2 regions of the Rhodococcus artemisiae genome follow, and region 1 is predicted to be linked to the other one. Evidence: riboswitches for the same ligand, from Rfam matches in the RefSeq annotation. Region 1 holds a riboswitch; the other holds the start of a gene.
What was found. Region 1 has a riboswitch for cobalamin ahead of Q7514_RS26075 (ABC transporter substrate-binding protein). Riboswitches for the same ligand answer to the same signal wherever they lie in the genome.
Positions count from the first base shown of each region.

Region 1 (4,297 bases):
TCGGCCATCCCCGTCACGGCAAGGGCACGGTCGATGGCGTCCGCGCCGCCGTCGTCGCGCCCGAACACATCGGCGTGCGGAATCCTGCCGAGTCGCACCACATCCCGCACACGGATGTCGACCTCGGTGTGCGCGTGCTGCCCGACCATCGCGACCCGGCGTGCCAGAGCGCGGCGCCCGAGACTCCCGATGTCCCTTCCATCGAGAGCCACCGTCCCACCATCGGGGTGATCGATGCCGGCGAGCACGCGCAGCAGGGATGATTTACCCGACCCGTTCGGCCCCAACAGCCCGATCGTCTCCCCCTGCACGGGTTCGATCGTCACGTCGTCGACGACAAGATTCCCACCGCGGCTCCACCGCAGCGACTTTGCGGACAGTGTCACGGCGTACTCCTCGTACGGAATGTCACGGCGTACTCCTCGTACGGAACAGGATCAGCGCGAAGGCGGGCACGCCGATCAGAGCGGTCACCACACCCACCGGCACCTCCTGCGGTGCGAACACGGTGCGGGCCACCGCATCCACCCACACCATGAAGACTGCACCCACCACAGCGGTGACGGGCACGAGATGACTGTGCCGGGGGCCCACCAGGAATCGTGCCGCGTGCGGCAGGACGAGACCCACGAATCCGATCGCGCCCGCGGCACTCACCAGCACGGCGGTGATAAGAGCGGTCACCAACAGAAACATCAGCCGGGTACGTGCCACCGAGATGCCGAGTGTCGCCGCGGTCGACGAACCGAACGTGAATGCGTCCAGAGAGGACGCCTTGACCAGACACACGACGATGCCCAGCGCACACACCGCGCCGCAGAGCGCCACATCACTCCAGGTGGCCCCGGACAGCGACCCCAGCAACCAGAACAGCACCCCGCGGGTCCGCTCCGCATCGGCAGACGAGATGACGATGAACGACGTCAACGCCGAGAACAGCTGAGTCCCCGCCACACCCGCGAGCACCACGCGCGAAGTACCTCCGCCCGCGCCGGTGGCGAGCAACAGGACCAGCGCGAACGACACGAGTGCGCCCAGGAAGGCACCGCCCGACAACGACACGGCGCCACCACCGATGCCCAGCACCGCGATCATCACGGCACCGGTCGACGCACCCGACGAGATCCCCAGCACGAACGGATCCGCCAGCGGATTACGCAGCAGCGACTGCATGATCACACCGCACACCGCGAGACCCGCGCCGCACACCGCGGCCAGCAGGGTCCGTGGCAGCCTCAGCTCCCAGACGATCCCCTCACGGATCGCGCTGACCGAACTGTCTGCCAACCCCAACCGGTCGAAGATGACAGCGTAGACGTCCGGCACCGAGAGTTCGGCCGGGCCGATCGTGACGGTCACTGCGATCGAGAACGCCAGTACCACCAGCCCGACCACGACGACGACCGCTGCGACAGGGGCACCTTCGGCAGGCGACCGGTACTTCGTCGCCGACACCATCAGCCCGCGAGATTCCACTCGCGCAGAGCGCCGGCCACCTTCTCGATTCCGTCGACCGTGCGGATCGACGGGTTCATGTCGGCACCATTGACGACGATGTACCGTTTGTTCTGCACAGCCGTCAGACGCCGGGTGACCGGATTCGATTCGAGAAATTCGATCTTGCTGTCCAGTGCGTCGCCCGCGATGCTGCGCCGACTCAGGTCGCCGAGTACGAGTGCCGTGGGATCACGATCGAGGATCGACTCCCAGCTCACCTGCGGCCACTCGTTCGTGGTGTCGTCGAAGACGTTCTTCGCGCCGACGGAGTTGGTGATGATGCCCGACGAACCGCAGCACCCCGCGACATACGGGGTGGCGGTGTCGGCGAACCAGTATGCAAGAGACACCCCGGCGCCGTCGACATCACCCGCGGCGGTCTCGTACCGCTGCCGAAGCTCGGCGACGAACTCGTCACCGCGCTCGGTGACATCGAAGATCGCTGCTAGTTCGCGGATCTCCTTGTACACCGCATCCATCGTCAGCGGCTCGGTCCGGTTGCCGTCGGAGTTGACGCTGTTGTCGTCCTTACCGTCGCAATCGGTGGGCGACAGGTACGACGGGACTCCGAGCTGCTCGAACTGCTCCGATGTCGCGACGCCGCCCTCGCCGAGGGTGCCCCCGAAGGAAGCCGACACGAAGTCGGGTTCGGTGTCGAGCACGACTTCGAAGGAAGGATTGTTGTCGGCGAGGCGCGGCACCTTCTCGTTCTCGGCGCCGAGGTTCTCGCGCACCGGGTCGGTCCAGGTCGCGGTGCCGACCATGCGGTCGGCCAGGCCGAGCGACAGCAGGATTTCCGTCGACCCCTGGTTGAGCGACACGGCCCGCTGCGGTGGCGCGTCGACGGTGACCTCGCGGCCACAATTCTGGATGCTCAGCGGGTAGTTCGTCGACCCCGACGCGGCGCTCGTGTCCTGGTGATCGGTGGCGTCCGGGTCTGTGGCGCTCGACGAGCAGCCGGCTACGGTCACGACCGCTGCCACCAGAGCAATACCGGTGCACAGCATTGTGCGCCGCCCTTTACGGGCGGCGAAAATCGAATTGTTCATATCCATCCTCGTGGTACTGCCTCGGTCGGCGCAGGTGTCCTGGCTCCCGGATCGACGCTTTCTCCCGGCCTTCCAACCCGTGCGGGCCGTGACCACGATGTGGGAGATCGCTCCTCGGTGACAGTTGCGGGGACAGCCCCGGATTCGCACCGGCGTTCCCTACGTCGCGTCGAACAGTACAAGACCCGAGCATGCGCACCGCGAGGCGCAGTCAGGTGAACGGCACGCCACCGGTCACCGCGACGACAGCACCGGTGATGTAGCTCGCCTCCTGCGACGCGAGGAAGACGTACGCGGGAGCAAGCTCGGCAGGTTGTCCCGGACGACCGAGCGGAACATCGGCGCCGAACTGCTCGTAGGCGCCGCGGGTCATCGTCGCCGGGATCAGCGGCGTCCAGATCGGTCCCGGTGCAACCGCATTGACGCGAATCCCCCTGGGTGCGACATCCGCGGCCAGGCCCTTGGTGAAGTTCACGATCCCGGCCTTACTGGTCGCGTAGTCGAGCAGTCCGGGTGACGGTGTGGTGGCCTGGATCGACGTGGTGTTCACGATCGCCGAACCCGGACGCATCTCCGCCACCGCGTACTTGCAGAGCCAGAACAGCGCATACAGGTTGGTCTTCATCACGCGATCGAACTGGCCGGTGGTCATGTCTGCGATACCGCCAGGTTCCATGTGCTGGTAGGCGGCGTTGTTGACGAGGATGTCGATCCCACCCAGTTCGGACACGGTGGTGCCGACCAGTTCGCGGCAGAACTCCTCGGACCGGATGTCCCCCGGTGCCGTCACTGCTCTGCTCCCCGCTTCCTCGACCAACTCCGTCGTGCGGCGCGCATCATCATCCTCGTCGAGAAAACTCACGACGACGTCGGCGCCTTCGCGTGCAAACGCCACGGCGACGGCACGGCCGATGCCCGAATCCGCGCCGGTGACGAGGGCGCGTCTGCCGTCGAGGCGGTCGCCGCCCTTATACGTTCGCTCTCCGTGGTCCGGCTCCGACACCATCTCGGAGGTGCGCCCCGGATACGGGATCTCTTCCTGTTCGGCGAGCGGTGGCGTCCGGTACTGCTTCCCGGGGTGCTGCATGCGGTACTGATCTGACATCGGATCCTCCCGGACATCGCGTGTGCCTTCTCCGTACCCGGTCGACCGCGGCGGCACACACGGTTGGAGACGGCAGCTTCGGGGTATGCGAGGCAGGCACACCTCGACGGAAGGACACCGGCGTGAGCGCACACAAGGATCCGGAAACGGCCGGCACCGCGCGCGACAAGGACGGTACAGCGCCCGACGTGGTATCCGACCCCGCGCAGTCGACGGAGGACGGCTCCTCCGACTGGACGGATGAGGGCGGCGCGACACCATCAGGACCTGCAACCGATACGGACAAGGACTGACGCCTCTACCCACCCGGGGTTTACCCTGGTAACCGACACCTTCTACCGACTCGGGTGTGGGCGGCCATAATGGCTTCTCGTGTGGTCGAACGAGGAGGCATGCACGTGAGTGAGAACCTGTCGGCGTATCGGAGAGACTTCGCGCGGATCGAGAAGAGGATCGCCGGGGAGTTCGACCCAGGGCGACGGCGCTGGGTGCTCGCCGGGTGCATCGCGCTGCTGATCGTCGGGCTTGTTCTTCCGCAGACGTCGTCGGCCTGGTCGTGGACAGTTCTCGCGGGCTGGTACGGCGACAGTGCCGCGGTCTCGATGCTGATGCGGGTCTTCATGACGTTGACCGTGGTGTTCGGTGT
Region 1 is NZ_JAUTXY010000015.1:148,720-153,016, forward strand. Features, by position in the region: gene Q7514_RS26065 (ABC transporter ATP-binding protein) at 1-386, opposite strand, end outside; gene Q7514_RS26070 (FecCD family ABC transporter permease) at 409-1,458, opposite strand; gene Q7514_RS26075 (ABC transporter substrate-binding protein) at 1,458-2,504, opposite strand; cobalamin riboswitch at 2,559-2,733, opposite strand; gene Q7514_RS26080 (SDR family oxidoreductase) at 2,758-3,651, opposite strand; gene Q7514_RS26085 (hypothetical protein) at 3,774-3,944, shown strand; gene Q7514_RS26090 (Rv2732c family membrane protein) at 4,044-4,297, shown strand, end outside.

Region 2 (4,297 bases), on a different contig from region 1:
CACATGAGCCCGCCGCTGCCCAACATCGGTGTCGGCGAATCGATCTCCTCCGCGACGAAGGCGTTCGGCGACACCGACGCGCTCATGGTGATCGACGACGGCAAGCCCGTCGGCGTCATCACCCGCCACGATCTGCTTGGTTTCATCTCCGAAGGCCGATAGGACAGATTTCAGATGACAGACAACACACAGCACGGCTTCGCTACCCGCGCAATCCATGCAGGCTTCGAGCCCGACCCGCAGACCGGCGCGGTCAACGTGCCGATCTACGCGTCGTCGACGTTCGCCCAGGACGGCGTCGGTGAGATGCGCAACGGCTTCGAGTACGCGCGCACGGGCAACCCCACCCGCCGTCCCCTCGAAGCGAACCTCGCGGCGCTCGAAGGCGGCACCTTCGGGCGCGCGTTCGGTTCGGGTATGGCCGCCACCGACTGCCTGCTGCGGTCGGCGCTGAGGCCCGGCGACCACCTCGTGATCCCCAACGACGCCTACGGCGGTACGTTCCGGCTCATCGACAAGGTCTTCACGCAGTGGGGCATCGAGTACACGCCCGCCGCGGTCAACGACCTCGACGAGGTGCGCGCGGCCCTGCGCCCGAACACCAAGCTCGTATGGATCGAGACCCCCACCAACCCGCTGCTCAACATCGGCGATATCGCTGCACTCGCCGACATCGCGCATACCGGTGACGCGAAGCTCGTCGTCGACAACACGTTCGCGTCGCCGTACCTGCAGCAGCCGCTGTCGCTCGGCGCGGATGTCGTGCTGCACTCGACCACCAAATACATCGGCGGACACTCCGACGTCGTCGGTGGCGCACTGGTGACCGACGAGGAAGAACTCGACACCGCGTTCGCATTCCTGCAGAACGGTGCAGGCGCGGTCCCGGGGCCGTTCGACGCCTTTCTCACCCTGCGAGGCATCAAGACCCTCGCGGTGCGCATGGAACGGCACAGCGACAACGCCGAGAAGATCGTCGATGCGCTCTCCGGGCACAAGGCCGTCACCCAGGTCCTGTACCCCGGTCTCGACTCGCACCCGGGCCACGAGGCCGCCGCGAAGCAGATGCGCCGGTTCGGCGGCATGATCTCGGTGCGCCTCGCCGGCGGGCGCCAGGCTGCGCTCGACTTCTGCAAGCGCACGGAGATCTTCACTCTTGCCGAGTCGCTCGGTGGCGTCGAGTCGCTCATCGAGCACCCCGGCGCCATGACCCACGCGTCGACGGCGGGCTCGGCCCTCGAGGTGCCGGACGATCTCGTGCGGCTGTCCGTCGGCATCGAGGATGCCGCCGACCTCCTCGCCGACATCGAGCAGGCACTGGGGTAGTCCCACCCGTCGAATACAGCCGTGGCTCCCGGAAGAACTCCGGGAGCCACGCGCATGAGTGGAGCCGCACCGACCGGATCCGGTCGGTGCCAGGTGAGTTAGGCTGCCGAGGTACCAAGCCGAAACGGACAGCGTTACGGGGGAAGCCGGTGTGAACCCGGCGCGGTCCCGCCACTGTGATCAGCAGAGCACATTCTGCCGAAAGCCAGAGCGCCCAGCTGTCCGTTCCTGATTTCGAGGCGCGTGACCTCGGAAAGGAACGACGTGCACACATCTCTGGGGTACCGGCGCGCCCGCATGCGCCGGCTGATGGCCTCCACAATGACTGCGGGAGTCGTTCTCGTGGTGTCCGCGTGCGGTCAGGCGGTCGACGACACCGGCAGCGCGCAAGAAGCGGGGGAGCTGTACGTCGATCTCGACAACTGCGGAATCACCACCGAGTACACCGCGGCGCCGGAACACGCGGTCACGCTGACCTCCAATGCCACCGAGACCATGCTCGAGCTGGGACTCGAAGACCGCATGGTCGGCACCGCGTACATGCGGGGACGCGAGATCGCACCGGAGTACACCGACGCCTACGGGCAGGTGCCGATCCTCTCGTCCGAGCAGCCCACCATGGAACAGCTCATCGACGCAGACCCGGATTTCGTCTATTCGGGTTACCCCGACGGTTTCAGCGAGAAGACGGGTCATACCCGCGAACAACTCGGCGATGTCGGCATCGACACCCACCTGAACCCTGAAGGCTGCGCCACGGGTCCGGTGGAAATCGACGATATCTTCGCCGAGATCACCACCATCGGAGAGATATTCCGCGTCCCCGATCGTGCGGAAGACTCGGTTGCCGAACTCCGTGCCCGACTCGACGACGTGCGGTCGCGGGTGGGCGATGAGGAACCGGTGACAGTGTTCCTGTACGCGTCCGGCACCGACACGGCGTCGACGACGGGTGCGAACAGCATGGCCACCGCGTTGATAGAAGCCGCGGGCGGCGTCAACATCTTCGGAGACGTCCCCGAGCGATGGATGAGCGTGTCGTGGGAGCAGGTCGCGGAACGGAATCCCGACGTGATCCTGGTACGTGAAGAAGGCACCACACCGCAGTACCAGTCACCGTCGGTGACGACGAAGATCGCGGACCTGATGGCGGTACCGGCGATTTCGGCCACCACAGCGATCCGCAACGAGGCATTCCCGACGATCACGCTGTCGCAACTCCAGCCGGGCCCGTATTCCATCGACGGCGTCGAACATCTCGCACGCCAGTTCCACCCTGCCTCGTTCGGGTGATCGGGCAGGCTCAGCGCGCCCGCTTCCGGGTAGTGCTCGCCGTGTCGCTCGTCGTCCTGCTCGTTGCGGCCACCGTAGGTGTACTGGCGGGGTCGGTCGGAGTGGATGCGACGACGGCGTGGCGCATCATCGGGCATCGGATCTTCGGTCCCTCCGTGATCTCCCCCGATTGGACCAGATCCCAGGATCTGATCATCGCCGATACCCGCCTGCCCCGAGTTCTGCTTGCAGGCTGCGTCGGCGCAGGTCTCGCGCTCGTCGGTGCCACGATCCAGGCGGTCGTCCGTAACCCGCTGGCAGGACCCGGCATTCTCGGTGTGTCGGCGGGTGCGGCTGTCGGAGCCGTGGCGGTCCTGAGATTCGGATTGGGCGGCCGGGCCGTGCTGCTTCCGATCGCGGCGTTTCTCGGGGCGCTCGCTGCGATGGTGATCGTGCTCCTGGTGGCGCGGGGACGCGGACCGCTCGATCCCGTCCGTCTGGTCCTTGCCGGTGTCGCCGTATCCTCCGTGCTGAGCGCACTGACATCGCTGATGGTGCTGACCTCGCCCGATCAGAGTCTTGCCGGGCAGGTCCTACAGTGGACACTCGGTGGGTTCGGTGCTGCCCGCTGGGACACGTTGGCCCTTCCCGTCGTCGGGGTGGCTCTCGCTTGCCTCGCCCTGATGCCGCTCAGCCGAAGCCTCAATGTGCTGCTCACCGGAGACGAGAGCGCGACCGCGCTCGGCGTCGATGTCGGGCGAATGAGATTCGGGTTGATCGTGCTGTCGACGCTGCTGACCGGGATCCTGGTCGCGGTGAGCGGAGTGGTCGGGTTCGTGGGCCTGATGATTCCGCACATCGCGCGCATGCTGGTCGGTTCGGATCACCGGCGGATGCTGCCCGTCGCTCTCGTGGTCGGAGCCGCGTTCGCGATCGGTGCCGACCTGGTGGCCCGGACCGTGATGATTCCGCGGGAGCTTCCTGTAGGCATCATCACGGCACTCGTGGGCGGACCGTACTTCGTCTGGCTGTTGCGCCGCACATCACGGCGGTGAGGAATCGATGCTGAGATTCGAGAACATCACCGTACGCGCGGGTGGGCGAGTGTTGGTCGACGACGTGAGTTTCGACGTCGCTCCGGGTGAGGTCGTTGCCCTGGTGGGTCCGAACGGCAGCGGAAAATCGACGCTGCTGCGTACCGCGTATCGCGCTCTTCGTCCCGCGTCGGGCTCAGTCCACCTCGGTGGGCGCGATGTGTGGCGGAGTCCGGTGCGATTCGTCGGTCGCACAACAGGGGTCGTCGCGCAGACCACTCCGTCCGACTTCCCGCTCACGGTCGCAGATGTCGTCCTTCTCGGCCGCGCGGCGCACAAGGGAATGTTCGACGCAGACAACGAGACCGACGCGATGCTTGTGATCGCAGCGCTCGACGCTGTCGACATGAGTGACCACGCCGACCGGGATTTTGCTCGGCTGTCGGGTGGGGAGCGGCAACGTGTCCTGGTCGCGCAGGCCCTCGCAGGGGAGCCGTCCGTGCTGTTGTTCGACGAACCGACCAACCATCTCGATCTGCGCCACCGGCTTGCCTTGATGCGAGTGATCCGGGATCGGGCACAGACCGCGCTCGTCGCGCTGCACGATCTCGATCTTGCCGCCCGATTCTGTGATCGCATCGCGGTGATGAGCGCGGGGCGGCTGT
Region 2 is NZ_JAUTXY010000009.1:81,082-85,378, reverse strand. Features, by position in the region: gene Q7514_RS19070 (cystathionine beta-synthase) at 1-162, shown strand, start outside; gene Q7514_RS19065 (cystathionine gamma-synthase) at 175-1,326, shown strand; cobalamin riboswitch at 1,439-1,563, shown strand; gene Q7514_RS19060 (ABC transporter substrate-binding protein) at 1,591-2,619, shown strand; gene Q7514_RS19055 (FecCD family ABC transporter permease) at 2,616-3,653, shown strand; gene Q7514_RS19050 (ABC transporter ATP-binding protein) at 3,661-4,297, shown strand, end outside.
Region 2: another riboswitch for cobalamin. It lies ahead of Q7514_RS19060 (ABC transporter substrate-binding protein); the one in region 1 lies ahead of Q7514_RS26075 (ABC transporter substrate-binding protein).